DNA from 2 places in the Shewanella oncorhynchi genome. Region 1 is predicted to be linked to the other one. Evidence: riboswitches for the same ligand, from Rfam matches in the RefSeq annotation. Region 1 holds a riboswitch; the other holds the start of a gene.

The links. Region 1 has a riboswitch for cobalamin ahead of RA178_RS18380 (TonB-dependent receptor). Riboswitches for the same ligand answer to the same signal wherever they lie in the genome.
Region 2: it holds a riboswitch for cobalamin, as region 1 does, so the genes downstream of both, RA178_RS04705 (ABC transporter ATP-binding protein) here and RA178_RS18380 (TonB-dependent receptor) in region 1, are expected to answer to the same signal.

Annotation. Positions count from the first base shown of each region.
Region 1 is NZ_CP132914.1:4,136,525-4,144,061, reverse strand. It holds gene rbsK (ribokinase) at 1-647, opposite strand, end outside; gene rihA (pyrimidine-specific ribonucleoside hydrolase RihA) at 667-1,623, opposite strand; gene RA178_RS18385 (RCC1 domain-containing protein) at 1,858-3,300, shown strand; cobalamin riboswitch at 3,435-3,668, shown strand; gene RA178_RS18380 (TonB-dependent receptor) at 3,778-5,739, shown strand; gene RA178_RS18375 (HDOD domain-containing protein) at 6,019-6,747, shown strand; gene RA178_RS18370 (LysR family transcriptional regulator) at 6,828-7,537, opposite strand, start outside.
Region 2 is NZ_CP132914.1:1,045,604-1,053,140, forward strand. It holds gene metH (methionine synthase) at 1-1,408, opposite strand, end outside; gene RA178_RS04700 (histidine phosphatase family protein) at 1,679-2,404, shown strand; cobalamin riboswitch at 2,626-2,800, shown strand; gene RA178_RS04705 (ABC transporter ATP-binding protein) at 2,901-3,782, shown strand; gene RA178_RS04710 (FecCD family ABC transporter permease) at 3,779-4,909, shown strand; gene cobT (nicotinate-nucleotide--dimethylbenzimidazole phosphoribosyltransferase) at 5,118-6,200, shown strand; gene RA178_RS04720 (adenosylcobinamide-GDP ribazoletransferase) at 6,306-7,094, shown strand; gene cobU (bifunctional adenosylcobinamide kinase/adenosylcobinamide-phosphate guanylyltransferase) at 7,091-7,537, shown strand, end outside.

The DNA of each region.
Region 1 (7,537 bases):
CCCTGCTGGTGGAGAAGTTGCGCTGCCATGTGTGCATCATCAATATGGTTGATCTCAACTCCCGTTAAGGCTTCTGCTTCGGTTTCATTGGGGGTAATAATATCTACCCACTTGAGTACATCTTGGCCAAGTGCCGTCGCTGGAGCAGGATTTAGTACAGTCGTCACGCCAAGATTCTTGGCTATTTGCAGCGCCTTTGCCACTGTGGCAGCGGGCGTTTCCAATTGTGTTAACAAGTACTCCGCATTAGCAAACAGAGTGTAATGAGCTTCTAAGTCATCGGGTGAAAGGCTGGCGTTGGCACCTGCGGCAACGCCAATCGTATTCTCACCGTTATCACCGATAAAAATCATGGCAGTGCCTGTACTCAGTCCGGCTATTTGGCGGATCCCTTCCGCACTGATGCCATCTTTCATCCAGCTTTGACGCATATCATCGCCGATACTGTCTTGGCCGAGATGGCAGATAAAATCAGTGCGTGAACCTGATTTGGCTAAGCGCGCGCAGGCGACGGCTTGATTGGCCCCTTTACCGCCCTGTTCGAGGCGATAATCTCGGCTCATTAAGGTTTGCCCTGCAGCGGGCAGGTACTCAAATTTCATCACATGATCGGCATTTGCACTGCCGATAACGAGTATCTGGCTCATAGAAGACTCACTGTCATTTTTATCTGCGATTGAGATAAGTTGCATCATAGACGCGTAAACTGTCTACCAGTAAATCGACAAAGCCTTGCCTATCGATCCCAAACAGCACAGTCGCATTGGCGGCTTTACCTGTTAGCTGATAGCGATCGACCACTGTCATGCCTAAGGTCAACTCACTTTGGGTTTCAATACTTACCCAGCAATCTTGCGCCTCAAATAGTTCAGGTTTAAGCAACCAAGCGATAGTGCAGGGGTCGTGCAATGGCGCACCAATAAAGCCCCATTTAGGATCTCTGTGGTAAATCATAAAGAAATCCAATAATTCGGCGACGCACTGAGCAATTGGATTTTGAATCGCGCGAATGCGTTCTATGTCTTCATCCATGATTTGTGCCTGATGAGTCACATCGAGCCCACACATAGTGATGGGAATACCGGATTTAAAGACAATATCGGCGGCTTCGGGGTCGACAAAAATATTAAACTCGGCGGCTGGGGTCCAATTACCGACACCGGCTGCACCGCCCATTAGCACTATGCGTTCGATCTTGGCGTGTAATTCGCTATGACTCGCCAGTAAAAGGGCGATGTTAGTCAGCGGCCCTGTGGGAATTAAGGTTACTGGCTGATGACTTTGGCGAATTTGCTGCGCCATTAATTCAACTGCGGTAATGGCTTGAGGACTAAAACTTGGATTAGGCAATGCAGGGCCGTCGAGTCCGGTTTCACCATGGACATTGTCGGCAATGATTAATTCGCGGGCTAATGGCTTGGCGGCGCCGCCAGCGACAGGAATATCACTGCGATTTAATAAGGTTAAGATCCGCAGGGCATTATTGAGCGTTTTATCCGGCGTTTGGTTGCCGGCACTAGTGGTGACGGCCAGTGGAACCAGCTCTGGATGGGCGAGAGCTAAAATGAGCGCAATGGCGTCGTCATGGCCGGGATCGCAATCCAGAATAATAGGGCGAGTCATACTGTTACTCCTTTAAACAGCGGTGATGGGGGCTTAGAATAGCATGCCATCAGTTAGGCGCTAGCCTGTGTAGGGGACTTGCAGAGTAAACTGTGAGCATTTTCGTCTTTTTATCAACAAGCTGCTAGAATTCTGCCCATTTTTGACATTAGGCGATGTTAGGTCAATCCATTCTCGCTCTGTCCGCTGCACAACATTGAATGACATCTCCAAGCAAATATAAGGAAATAAGTAATGCTCACTCATCGAATCACTTGGCCTAAGGTTTTACTCGTGGGCATGGTTGCCATGCAGATCTCTGGCTGTAGCGATCCTCAACCTATGGCCGTTGTGGAAAGTAATAACGAGTCATTGCTACAGTTTGATAACGGTAAACTCATCCAATTTAAGGAAAATCCGAGTCCACAGTATCGCCATATTCCTTGTGATTTACCCGCAGTCGAGACTGTGGTCACCAACAGTTCGGCCTTTGCGGCGTTAACAAAATCCGGTGAGGTGATCACTTGGGGTGACAGTTATGCTGGCGGTGATAGCCGCGAGGTGACGGAGCAGCTTAAGCGAGTTAAGCAAATCGTCCCAGTTAAGGACGGGTTTGCCGCGCTACGTCAAGATGGCACTGTGGTGTACTGGGGCAATGCGGGGAAATATAGCCTCGACAAAGCCCTACAAAACCGCATGACCAATATTACCAAGTTGTTCGCCAATCAAGAGGCCATTGCCGCCCTTGATGCCAATGGCAAGGTGCATACTTGGGGTTATGGCCCCTACGGCGGCAATAGCTTACATGTGCAGGATCAATTAGTTGATGTTGTCGATATCTTTGCCAGAGGACGCAGTTTTGTCGCCCTCAAAAAAGAAGGTAGCGCGGTGATTTGGGGGCAGGTTGAAGAGTCGACCAACATGAAAAAGTTACTCCCGCAGCTTACGGATGTGGCGAAGATCGAATATTTTCAACACACCTATGCCGCCTTGAAAAAGGACGGCACTGTGGTGAGTTGGGGTTGGCGCAGTGATGCTTACTCGATCCGCAGCGCCTTAAAGGATGTGGCGAGTATGACGGCAAACAATTGTGCCTTTGCGATTTTAAGTCCTACGGGGGATGCGCATTTTTGGGGCGATGGGATTAACTGTGGTGTCGATTGGATTAAAAAAACCGATATCACAGGGGTAAAAGAGATTATTAGCATTGGCTCAGGCTTTTTATTACTGCGGGATAAGGCCGTGCCGCAAATAGTGGCCGACGATACTGATTACGCTCATATGTTTGGGTTTCACTATGCCCAAGAGATTCTTGATAAATATTGGCAGGAAGGCAGCATCATTACCCAAGGGCCTGCCTCCTTTCTGTTTACGCGTCCCGATGGCAAAGTGGTGCCTGTTGGTTATCGCGCCAACCGTGAAAATGTGGAGAAGTTGATTGCACGTATTCCGCGCCTTACTTGGTTAGATGGCGCAAATGACGGTTATGTTGGCATCAGCGAAAAGGGGGAGATGGTCTCTTGGTCGATGAATTTGCCAATGTTTGACAAGTCGCCGGTACAACCTGCTGACTCGTTAGTGATTAAACCGCTGGATTTTACCCCCGTTGCCCAATGCGAAACCCCTGTACAGCGTCAGGCGATTTTGAGCAAAGACAGACCAAAACCTGCGGCAAAAAACTGGGATGGCGTTTTCTAGCTCATGTGAGTTTTCTCGCTAATCTGAGATTGATGGACTTTCATCCGTATAGACGTCTATAATGCGCGCGCTCAGGTCTGATATGCTCTGAGCCTTGTTGGGCGTTAACAGGTTGTACGCCCTTTGAACCTAATTTTGAGTCAACCTTCTGTGGTGCTTGCGATGATAGCGTCGTGAGATAATCGGGAAGCCAGTGAAATTCTGGCACTGCCCCCGCAACGGTAAAAGGTGAGAGAGGACCGCGTTTGATTGGTGTGTTCAAGACAGAACCCGAAAGTCAGAATGTGAAAGGTTAGTCTCGCGTTAATCCAACTTTAATGGATTAACATAGCCTAAGTCCGGAGACCGGCCCTAAAGGTGTTTTTGAGATTTCGGTGGGCAGATCTCAAAATGCGATAATCACCGTCAGTATTTACGACTGAATTAACGGTATCGTGGCGTCAATGCCCCGTTTTCCTTGCAGGAGTTAAAGGTAAAATGGGAACAAATCCAACAAAAATCGCGCTGCTGATCGGCAGCCTATGCAGTTTTTCAATTATCGCGCCCGCTGTGGCGGCTGACGATACCAGCACAGCTAAAGTCGACGAGCATCTTGTCGTGATCGGCCGCTCTGATAAGACCCCCTTAAATATTGCCGCCAATGTGAATGTGATTGATGCCGCGGCTATTGAAATGAGTGGCGCAACTAATTTGACCGACGTCTTACGCGGTCAAAGCGGTATTCAAATTTCGGATAACAATATTGGAACTAGCTTTGCTATACGTGGTTTTAGCGCCAGCACAGCCGTTAATAACACGCTGATTTTACTTGATGGTCGTCGTCTCAATAATATCGATATCGCCGCACCTAGCCTTAATGCCATTCCGCTTAATCAAGTGGATCGTATTGAAATTTTATCGGGTAGTGCAGGTGTACTTTATGGCGATCAAGCCGTGGGCGGGGTGATTAATATTGTCACTAAGTCCCCTGAAAATACTGGCGGCAGCGTGCAGTTATCTGGCGGTAGCTTTGATACCTATGAAGGTCGTGGTGATGTTTCTGGCGCGATCAACAAAGATTGGCGTTACTTTTTCACCGGTAGTTACAACCAAGGTGACAACTATCGCCAGCATAATGCCAACGAAACCGGCTCTATTCTTGGCCGCATTCAATATAAAACAGCCACAGACTCGTTCTTTGTTGAAACCAGCTACTACGATAACGATCGTGAAAATCCGGGCTCGCTTACTGAAAAGCAATTTAAAGACGATCCCCGTGCTTCATCAAATAAGGTAGAGTATGCCCACGAGATGACCACTGCGGCGCGAACGGGTTACCAGCATCAGCTTAATCAAAACTGGGCGCTGGCGGCGGATTTAGATTATAGCGATACCTTAGTGTCTTCTCTTAATTGGGGGGCGAACAGCCATAACACACGCTCACTGTTAATGTTTAGCCCTAAAGCGTTAGCGAATTACAGTACGCGTCAAGGCGAGTTAAACCTAGTCACAGGTTTAGACATCAGCCGTGGCAAGGCTGATTTTGACACTATGGCGCGCAGTAATGTGCAGCAAATGCAAAGCGCCTATCTACAAGCTACAGTGCCTTTAAGTCATACTTTAAGTTACGTTGTGGGTGGACGATATGCGCGGGTGACCGATGAGTTAGTCGATGGCAATGTCTATCCTAATGGCATGGATTTAGACGAAAATGCCCACGCATTCGAACTGGGTTTAAATTACCGCCCAACTGCGGAGCACAGACTCTACGTGCGCGCCGATGATAACTTCCGTTTTGCCAAAGTGGATGAGCAAGCTTATACATCGCCGGGCGTATTTGGCTTAAAGCCGCAAACTGGCCGTTCCTATGAGGCGGGTTGGGATTGGGCTGTCGCTAGTCAAACCCTACGAGTCAGCCTATATCGTCTCGATTTAGAGGATGAAATTGTTTATGACTCGAGTGCAGTTAAACCCATAGGTGGAAATTTCGACGGTGCAAACGTCAATGCCGACGCTTCTCGTCGTTATGGCGCGGGTGCCGATTGGGATTGGCAGATCACTAAAGCGCTGCAGTTAGGGCTGGAATATAACTATACCGACGCCGAATTTACCGATGGTGCTAACGATGGCAAAGAGCTGTCTTGGGTGGCAAAACACACGGGACGCGGTTATGTCAGTATGGATTTTGCTGAGCATTTCCAAGTATTTGCCGAAGCTATCTACACGGGGGATCGTTTTATCGAAGGCGATAACGCTAATCAAGGTGATAAGCTAGCAAGTTACGTGCTTGGTAATTTAGCCTTGAATTATAATCGTGATGCTTGGCTTGCTAGTTTGCGTATCGATAACCTATTTGATAAAGACTATGTTAGCGCAGGCTATTATGGTGGTGGAACATATAATGGTTATTATTCAGGCCGAGGCCGTGATATTCGTTTCACTGTGGGCTACCGCTTCTAAATATTAATGAGCTATCCAATAACAAAGCCAGACTCAGTCTGGCTTTTTATTTTTTACGCTGAGTTCAAAGAATAAATCTTAAAATAGGTATAGTCTTGAATATCGTTTTAGTAGAGTGGTTTAATTGTCGTTATCTATAGTGTTAGCGGGCAGTCATTACTAAATAGGAGTAATTTATATTTTACTCTGCTGTTTATGGCTGAAATTCTTAGTATTTTAGGTATGATGTGAGCTGTAACCGAATCATCTTATTGTTAATAAACAGGTGTAAAGTGTCTTATGACTGATCTTGAGCAACAGGTTTTTACTCAAGTTAGAGCTATCATAGCGAACGAAGAGCAAGTGATTGGCCGCCGAGGGATTCTAATTCCACTCAAAAAAGCGATCCTTGCTGAAGGCGACATTCGTAATGTGATTGACATTATCTCGAGCGATCCCGCATTGGCAGCGCACATGCTTATGCGCAGTAATTCCGCACAGGCTGCTGTAGTGGAAAATCACAAAACTCGCTCGTTGAAAGAAGCTTTGATCCGCTTAGGTCAAGTTAATATCTATCGCTACGCCTTTACGTTCTATTTAAAAGAACGCCTCGATGAACTGCCACAGCCCTATAAAAAGTTGGTCCAAGGTTATTGGAAGCTGACTGAAGATATTGCAACGGATGCGGTAGATAGCTTAGCGGATATGGAAGGTGTGGAGGTTGATGCTGACGAAGTACAAACCTTAGCTCTGTTCAGTGTGTTCGGCCAAATTATCGCACTGACTGCATTTGCCTATTTAAATGCTAATGCCGAACAGTCATTTCCTTTAAGTGTGATTAAGTCATTGATTGATAATCAACAACAGACTTTAACCATCGAAGCGTTCGAGGCGTTAGATCTCGATCAGGATCTGCGTCAAGAATTTATGATCGCCCATAATTTGCGTCAGACCCGTAATCCTAATTCATCAGGGTTGATACTGCGCCGTGTCTTGTCTATGCGTGGATTGTTGATGAATCCGCTGTAATTTGTCGATGCTATGAAATAGTCATTTGACTCAATAAAAAAGCCTGCATTCGCAGGCTTTTTTAGTCAATGTCACCCGCATTAATTCGTCTTCTGCTGGCGGGATAAACCTTCCCTCGCCACCAGTTGTAACCAATTTTGGATCAATACAGAGTTAGCACTGTGGCGGCGATAGGCACCAAATAGCGGTCGTTTCAGACCTTCTTGGCCGAGTTTCACCGTAGCGAGACTCAGTCCATGTCCTTCATTAATCGACCAACTTGGCAGTGCGGCTATGCCGTCTTTACAGGCGATGCGTTGCAATAACATCATGGTTAAATCACAGGTTTTTTGCTCGCCTGCCTCTATGCCCGCAGGTTCTAAAAAGTGGCGATAAATATCTAAACGTGTCAACGGCACTGGATAACTGATAATAGGCAAGTGTGCTAATTGCTTAGGAGTGACATAGGCTTCTTTCGCTAAAGGATGATCCTTAGCAACCACTAACTTCACTTCAAAATCAAACAAATGCTGGTAGGCGAGTGAATGCCCAGGCACAGGATCTGAGGTTAATACGATATCCAGTTCACCCATTTCTAAGGCATTGAGCGAGTCGAACAAGTGGCGGCTCGACAAGTCTAACTCGGCAGTTGGATGATCTTGCCTAAATTGCTCCATTACAGGCATTAACCAGCGAAAACAGCTATGGCACTCAATGCCGACACGCAACTGATTGGTTTCGGTTTCCAGCCCATTCTTCAAATCTGTCTCGGTTTCTAACACCTTAGGCAAAATCTCTTCGGCCAGATGCA
Region 2 (7,537 bases), 1.9 Mb from region 1:
GGGAAATAGAGTTAACTATGCCCTTGCCTTGAATACATTTGAGGCCAGCTTCGATCACTTCCCATTTGGATGAGTCGATCATAATAGGTACGCGGCTGATGTCGGGCTCAGAGGCTATCAAGTTTAAAAACTTGTGCATGATCTCGGCGCCATCGAGCATGCCTTCGTCCATGTTGATGTCGATGATCTGCGCGCCGCTTTCGACCTGCTCGCGGGCGACATCGAGCGCCTGCTCAAACTTGCCTTCTTTGATCAGCTTTAAAAACTTGGCCGAACCTGTAACGTTGGTGCGCTCACCCACGTTAACGAACAGGGATTGGGCGTCGATAGTCAGTGGTTCCAAACCTGCCAAGCGGCAAGCGACCGGAATGTCCGGCAAAATACGTGGATCGTGACGGCTCACCGCTTCGCGGATCACGCGGATATGTTCAGGCGTACTACCACAACAACCCCCGATAATATTAAGCATGCCTTCGCGCGCCCAATCTTCGATCACGTTCGCCATGTCTTCTGGGGTTTCATCGTAACCGCCAAACTCGTTCGGCAGGCCTGCATTCGGATGCGCCGACACATAACACTCACTGATGCGGGATAATTCTTCCACATAGGGGCGCAATTCTTTTGGCCCAAGTGCACAGTTAAGACCGATAGATAAGGGCTTGATATGGCGAAGGGAATTGTAAAAGGCTTCGGTCGTTTGGCCTGTCAGTGTGCGGCCAGAGGCATCGGTAATGGTGCCCGAAATCATGATCGGCAATCTGTCTTTAGAATGCTGACCGAATAAGTCATCGAATACGGATTCAATCGCAAACAGCGCGGCTTTGGCGTTTAAGGTATCGAATATGGTCTCGACCATAATGATATCCGCGCCACCCTCAATCAGCGCCTTAGTGGATTCTTTGTAAGCAGTCACTAACTCATCGAAGCTGACGTTGCGATAGCCTGGGTCGTTCACATCAGGGCTAATCGAACACGTACGGTTAGTGGGGCCTAACACACCGGCGACATAGCGTGGAATGCCTGTGGCAGCAAAGGCTTCATCACAGGCTTCACGGGCGAGTCGCGCGCCGGCTAAGTTAATTTCGGCGGACAGCGACTGCATGTCGTAGTCGGCCATGGCGATGGTGGTGGCGTTAAAGGTGTTGGTTTCAATGATGTCGGCACCGGCGTTTAAGTAGTCGGTGTGAATTTGTTTGATGATGTGGGGTTGCGATAAGACCAAGAGGTCGTTGTTACCTTTGACATCCGTATGCCAATCTTTAAAGCGTTCGCCGCGATAGTCCTCTTCTTCCAGCTTGTAGCCTTGGATCATAGTGCCCATGGCACCGTCTAAGATCAGAATGCGCTCTGCAAGCTGTTTGCGAATGTCTGCTAATATTTGGCTGGCTTTGGTTGAGGGTATCGTCATAAATAATTACCTTAAATACAGCTAAGTTAAGTCCAAAAATCGGCCATTGTTATGCTAAGTGCATTTTATTGTCGTCAGCCGACATTTTTTTGAATACTTGCTCTTAAAAATTTGTTTTGGACATTTAAACGTATAGACGTCCATAATACGCGACTTATGATTGTCAGGGCAAGATGAAAGTCAAAGGCATTAGGAGCGAGAATCGAGAATCTAGAATTTAGGCCCTCGGCTTGAGTTTCTAGCATCTAGTCCCTAACTAAAAAGGCATATATGAAACAAGTTCGATTGTTATTGTTACGCCACGGTGAGTGTGAAGGCGGCGCGATCTTGCGGGGTCGTGTGGATGTGCCTTTAAGCAAAAAGGGTTGGCAACAAATGTCGGCAGCAGTTGAGTCACAGGCCAGCGTGTGTAGCGCGATTTATAGCTCGACTTCACGCCGCTGCGCCGATTTTTCCCACGCTTTTGCCGCCGAGCTGCATTCGACGGCGGCACTGATATCTGAGTCAAGGCCATTGCAGGCGCAGTGTTTGTCGGGTTTACAGGAAATTGATTTTGGTGATTGGGACGGTTGTCGGCTCGATGAACTGTATCAACAAGAGGGCGAACACTTAGCGGCGTATTGGCAAAACCCTTGGCAAACTCCGCCGCCTAATGGTGAAACTATGGCAAGTTTTGAGTCGCGGGTGAATGGGACGATTGACCAGATACTCGCCGCCGAGTTTGAACGATTGACCCTTGACTCACATAAAATGGGTAATGAAAACAGTGCCATTAATGAAACCACTGACAATATGCCAGCCACTCAAGTGTGGGTCGTGACCCACGGCGGGGTGATCCGTCACTTAATGGCGCGTGCCTTAGGGGTTGAACGGGCGGTGGGGTTTTATAGTCAACTCGATTTAACCGTGGCGGCCGTGGTGAGCATTAATGTGCTGCAAGATGAACAGGGTGCCTGCTATTGGCGTTTAGATTGGCCGAGTGGGCGCAGGTGTTGAGGCCTTATTTCACGACCTAGGAGTTATGATGTAGGCGTGATCGTTTGGCGAGAATAAGCTGACATGAAAATATTCTGATTTAAACAGCATTGCCTAATGGGATAGATGTAGGATAATGCTTTTCCCTGACGTTTGAACGAGATAGCGTATTACATGCGCAATGAGTGATAACGTCGCAGAAATAGGTGTTGGGAATAGACTCTCTTTGTTCGAATCGCTCCGTTGTTTTAATTCAAGTGGCGTTGTTAACAAAGAGCATATCAACCCAAACATAATAGGGAATCGGGGAGCTGCTCGTCAGTCAGCCCGAACTGTGCCCGCAACTGTGAGTAGTGAAAAAGATCTCGAATCTTCTTCCCTACGAGTCAGGAGACCTGCCTATTTCTGTTATCGCTGCGTGCAGCCTTAGTTCTCGAGCGGGTGACTCGAGGGAGCAGATGACAATATGCACAACCTTTTTTTATACAGGTTTGGACTCGATAGGAGCGCCGCTTAGGTGAAACTTTCCGCAATCCAAACTAACAGCCCCGTGAATGACAGTGACACTAACCCGTCATTGAGCCCGTCAGTCGCGCTCAATGTGAGCCAGTTGAGCTGGTGTATCGATGGCAAAACCATTCTTTCCAATATTAACTTCACGCTGCCAACGGGGCAGATGCTGGGGCTGATTGGCCCTAACGGTGCGGGCAAGTCCAGTTTACTGCGCTGTTTGTATCGGTTTGTTCGCCCAACTCAGGGCAACATTACTCTTTTTGATCAAGATATTGAGCGCTTGTCGCCCAAGGCGTTTGCCTGTCGCGTTGCCGTAGTGCAGCAGGATACACCGCACTATTTTGACCTCACCACAGAGCAATTGGTCAGCATGGGCTTAACGCCCCACAAGGGCATGTTCGATACCAATTCGAGCTGTGATACTGAGCGTATTGCTAAGGCTTTAGAGAAAGTTGGCTTGAGCCATAAGATGCACCAACAATATGAGCACTTATCCGGCGGTGAAAAGCAACGCGCCTTGATTGCCCGCGCCATAGTGCAGCAGCCACAGCTTTTAATCCTTGATGAGCCAACGAATCACCTCGATGTGCGCTATCAAATTCAAATCCTCGAATTGGTGCGTAGTCTTGGGATTAGCGTGATTGCCTCTATTCATGATCTTAATTTAGCCAGTGCCCTGTGCGACAGTTTGTTGTTGATCCATAACGGGGAAATCAGCGCTATGGGGACGCCAACCGAAGTATTAACCGAGGCGCGAATTGGCGATGTGTTTGGCGTGTGTGCTCAGGTATCGCCCCATCCACAACATAAAAAGCCCTTAATCAGCTATTTTTATGGTTACCACCATGTAGATCATGGCCTGAACGAGCGAGGCGAGGGTGGATGACTCAGGGGAGTAAACAATATTTCATCTCATATTTGGGGCGTATCGTGACACCGTTGACGAGACAACAACTGATGCTGCTCGTATTAGGTATCATCACTTTGATAACGCCTATTGCCGCGACGAGTTTTGGTGCGGCGAACATCAGTTTTACGGATGTTATTCAAGTATTTATCAATAAAGCGACGAACCTCACTCAAGCCAATGGCATTACTGAGCGCATTGTGATGGAGCTCAGGTTGCCGCGCATTTTACTGGCTTTTGTGGCGGGAGCGGGTTTGTCACTGGCGGGCAGTGTGTTGCAAACCGTGACTCGCAATCCGCTCGCCGATCCCTATTTGTTTGGCATTAGCTCTGGCGCGTCCTTTGGCGCTGTGGTGATGTTGACCTTATTCACTGGCTCTGGATTTTTTGATAATGCGGGCATGGCGGCACATTCTGGGCTTTTTAGCGGTTCGGGTGCCTTGTCTGGATTACTTTGGTTTAGCTTGCCCTTGGGCGCTTTTATTGGCGCGAGTTTGTCGGTGTTGATAGTGCTTGCTTTGTCTGGGCTTGGGCTCAATAGCCAAGTGGAGCGCATGTTGCTCTCTGGTGTGGCGACCTCCTTTATGTTCGGCGCATTAACGAGTCTGCTGCTGTATTTCGCCAGTCCACAGGCGACAGCCTCTGTGCTGTTTTGGAGTTTAGGCAGTTTCGCTAAGGCCAGTTGGTCCTTGTTAGTACTGCCGACACTGGTGATTGGCGCGAGTTTATTCATTATTTTAGGCATGAAACGGCAGATCATGGCGTTGCAGGCGGGGGATGAAACGGCGCATACCTTAGGAGTGAATGTGCCTAAGCTGCGGCTCAATATGTTGCTGCTCTGCTCCTTGATTACCGCTATTTTGGTGGCTACCTGTGGCGGTATCGGTTTTGTCGGGTTAATGATCCCCCACACAGTACGCATGCTGTTTCCCGGTCGTCAGCCGATATTATTAACGGCGCTGGTGGGCGGATTATTTATGGTGTGGATTGATGTATTAGCGCGCTGTTTATTGGGTAATCAAGAGTTGCCCGTGGGCATTATCACGGCCGCCATAGGTAGCATGTTCTTTTTGCTGATTTTACGTAAGCGTAGAGTCATGCCGTAAATACAAGGTCATGCCGTAGTCACCTAGTCAGGACGTAAACCCAGAGTTAAGTCGTCATCTTTGAGTCATGCCGTAAGTGCAGACTGACGGGATAATCAGTATTTCTGTTGATATCCCACCCGCGATTGGAAATGCACAATTGGACATGTTCGTCATAGACGCGGGATGCGTTGTGGTTATTTAATGTAGATTACAAAGTGGAGTGTGGATGTCTCAGTCAGCCGTGTCTTTTCAAATAAGCCCTGTGAGTAAAGCGCAGGATCTGGTGATTCTGCAGAAAATTGATCTTAAGACTAAGCCGCCCGGCGCCTTAGGTCAGCTCGAATCCTTAGCCTTGCAGATTGCCCGCGTGCAAGCGACTGATTTGCAACAAACGGAGCAGCCGCAAACGGATGTGCTCAAAATAGTCCATCCAACCATGTTAGTGTTTGCGGGGGATCATGGCATTGCCGCAGAAGGCGTGTCGATTGCCCCTAGCGAAGTGACTCACCAAATGGTGCAAAACTTTGCCCATGGCGGCGCGGCGATTAACGTTTTTTGTCGGCAGGTGGGCTTTAAGCTCGAAGTGATCGATTGCGGTATGTTAACGCCAGTTGAAGGGGTTGAAGGTATTATCGATCAACGTCTTGGCGCTGGAACGGGTGCAATCCATTTAGAGCCCGCAATGGCGCTTGAAACCGTCGATAAAGGCTTTGCTATGGCGCGCGATTTGATTGAACGTCACCATCAAGCGGGTTGTAACTTAGTCGCCTTTGGTGAAATGGGCATAGGCAATACCTCCTCTGCTGCGGCCATTATGGCGGCGATCATGCAGCTGGATGTGATTGATTGTGTCGGCCGTGGTACGGGCATTAATAGCGAAACCTTAGAACGTAAACTGATGCTGATTGAGCTCGCGTTATTGCTGCATCAAAGCGCCTTAACTGGACCTAAGTCAGTGTTAGCTTGCCTAGGAGGCTTTGAAATTGTGCAGATGACGGGGGCTATGTTAGCTGCCGCTGAACGTAAAATGCTGGTGGTCGTGGACGGTTTTATCGCGACAGCGGCAGCATTAGTCGCAGTGCAAATCGCCCCCAATGTGCGTGATTATTTGATTTTTGCCCATCAATCCGATGAGCAAGGTCATCTGCGAATGTTAGAATTTTTGCAGGCTAAACCTTTATTATCCCTAGGGCTGAGATTAGGCGAAGGTACGGGGGCGGCCTTGGCATTGCCGCTTATTCAAGCCTCAGTAAATTTTTACAATCAAATGGCGAGTTTTAGTGATGCGGGGATTGAGGCTGTTGTATGATGTGCTCTGCTAAGTCGCTTATTTTACTTATTTAAAATAATAGCCTTTAGCCAACCGTTTTAATTTTAAACCTTGCAGCAAGTGTGAATTCACTAAGGATGCTTTATGTCAGAACGCGAAAGCTGGCACAAAGAGATAGATTTATTTTTAGTTGCCATGGGCTATTTTACCCGCATTCCTATGCCTAAGTGGGTCGAAGTCGATAGCGATAAGTTGAATAAGGCCAGCCGTTATTTCGGTCTCGTCGGTCTTCTGGTCGGTTTGTTAAGCGCCATAGTGTTTTGGCTGACGCAGAACTGGCTCCCCGCTGGCGTTTCTGTTCTTTTAGCTATGTTGGTTGGCGTCTTGCTCACGGGCGGATTCCATGAGGATGGCCTCGCCGATACCTTCGACGGTTTTGGCGGGGGTTGGACGGCTGAAGACAAGCTGCGGATCATGAAAGACTCGCGCCTTGGCAGTTATGGCGCACTGGCACTGATGTTGGCCCTGCTGCTGAAATGGCAGTTGTTAGTCGAGTTGGCTCTGTACGATCCTGTCGTGGCGGGTTCAGCACTTATCGTCGCGCACACTGTGAGTCGTGTGGTATCAGCCAGTATCATCTTTAGTGAAAAATATGTCCGCGATGACGAGACCAGTAAGTCTAAGCCGCTATCGCAACATCAAGGTATTAATGAGCTGCTTATCCTGATCGCCAGCGGCGTATTAGTGCTGTTATTCCTCAAGGGATTAGCGGCATTGTCATTGCTATTGGTGATGATAGGATTGCGCCGTTTGATCATAGTGATCTTTAGACGCCAGATTGGCGGTTACACGGGTGATACCTTAGGCGCGGCGCAACAAATATCTGAAATCGTGTGTTATTTTGTATTGCTCGTTGTGGGTAACATACTGTGATCCACCTCGTCCTAGGCGGCGCCCGTAGCGGTAAGAGTCGTTACGGCGAAGCCTTAGTGCGTCAGTACACTGCGCTTGGCTTCGATGCTTGCTATGTGGCGACGGCGCAGGCGCTAGATGATGAAATGGCGACACGTATCGCCAAGCATCAAGCGGGACGATCGGACGATGGTATCGAATGGCAATTGTTTGAAGAGTCGCTCGCCCTCACTGCACTGCTAAAACGGTTAGCAAAACCTGGGCGAGTGATTTTAGTAGACTGTTTAACCCTTTGGTTAACGAATCAATTACTTGCATCGAACGTTAACATCGATGATGAACCCGCGCCGACTGAGTGGAATGCGACTGACTTTGCCGTTTCAACCTCTGCCACTTCCACCTTTGGCAATTCAATCTCTGACGATAAAGCTCATGCGAGTTGGCAGGCCGAGAAAACCGCTTTT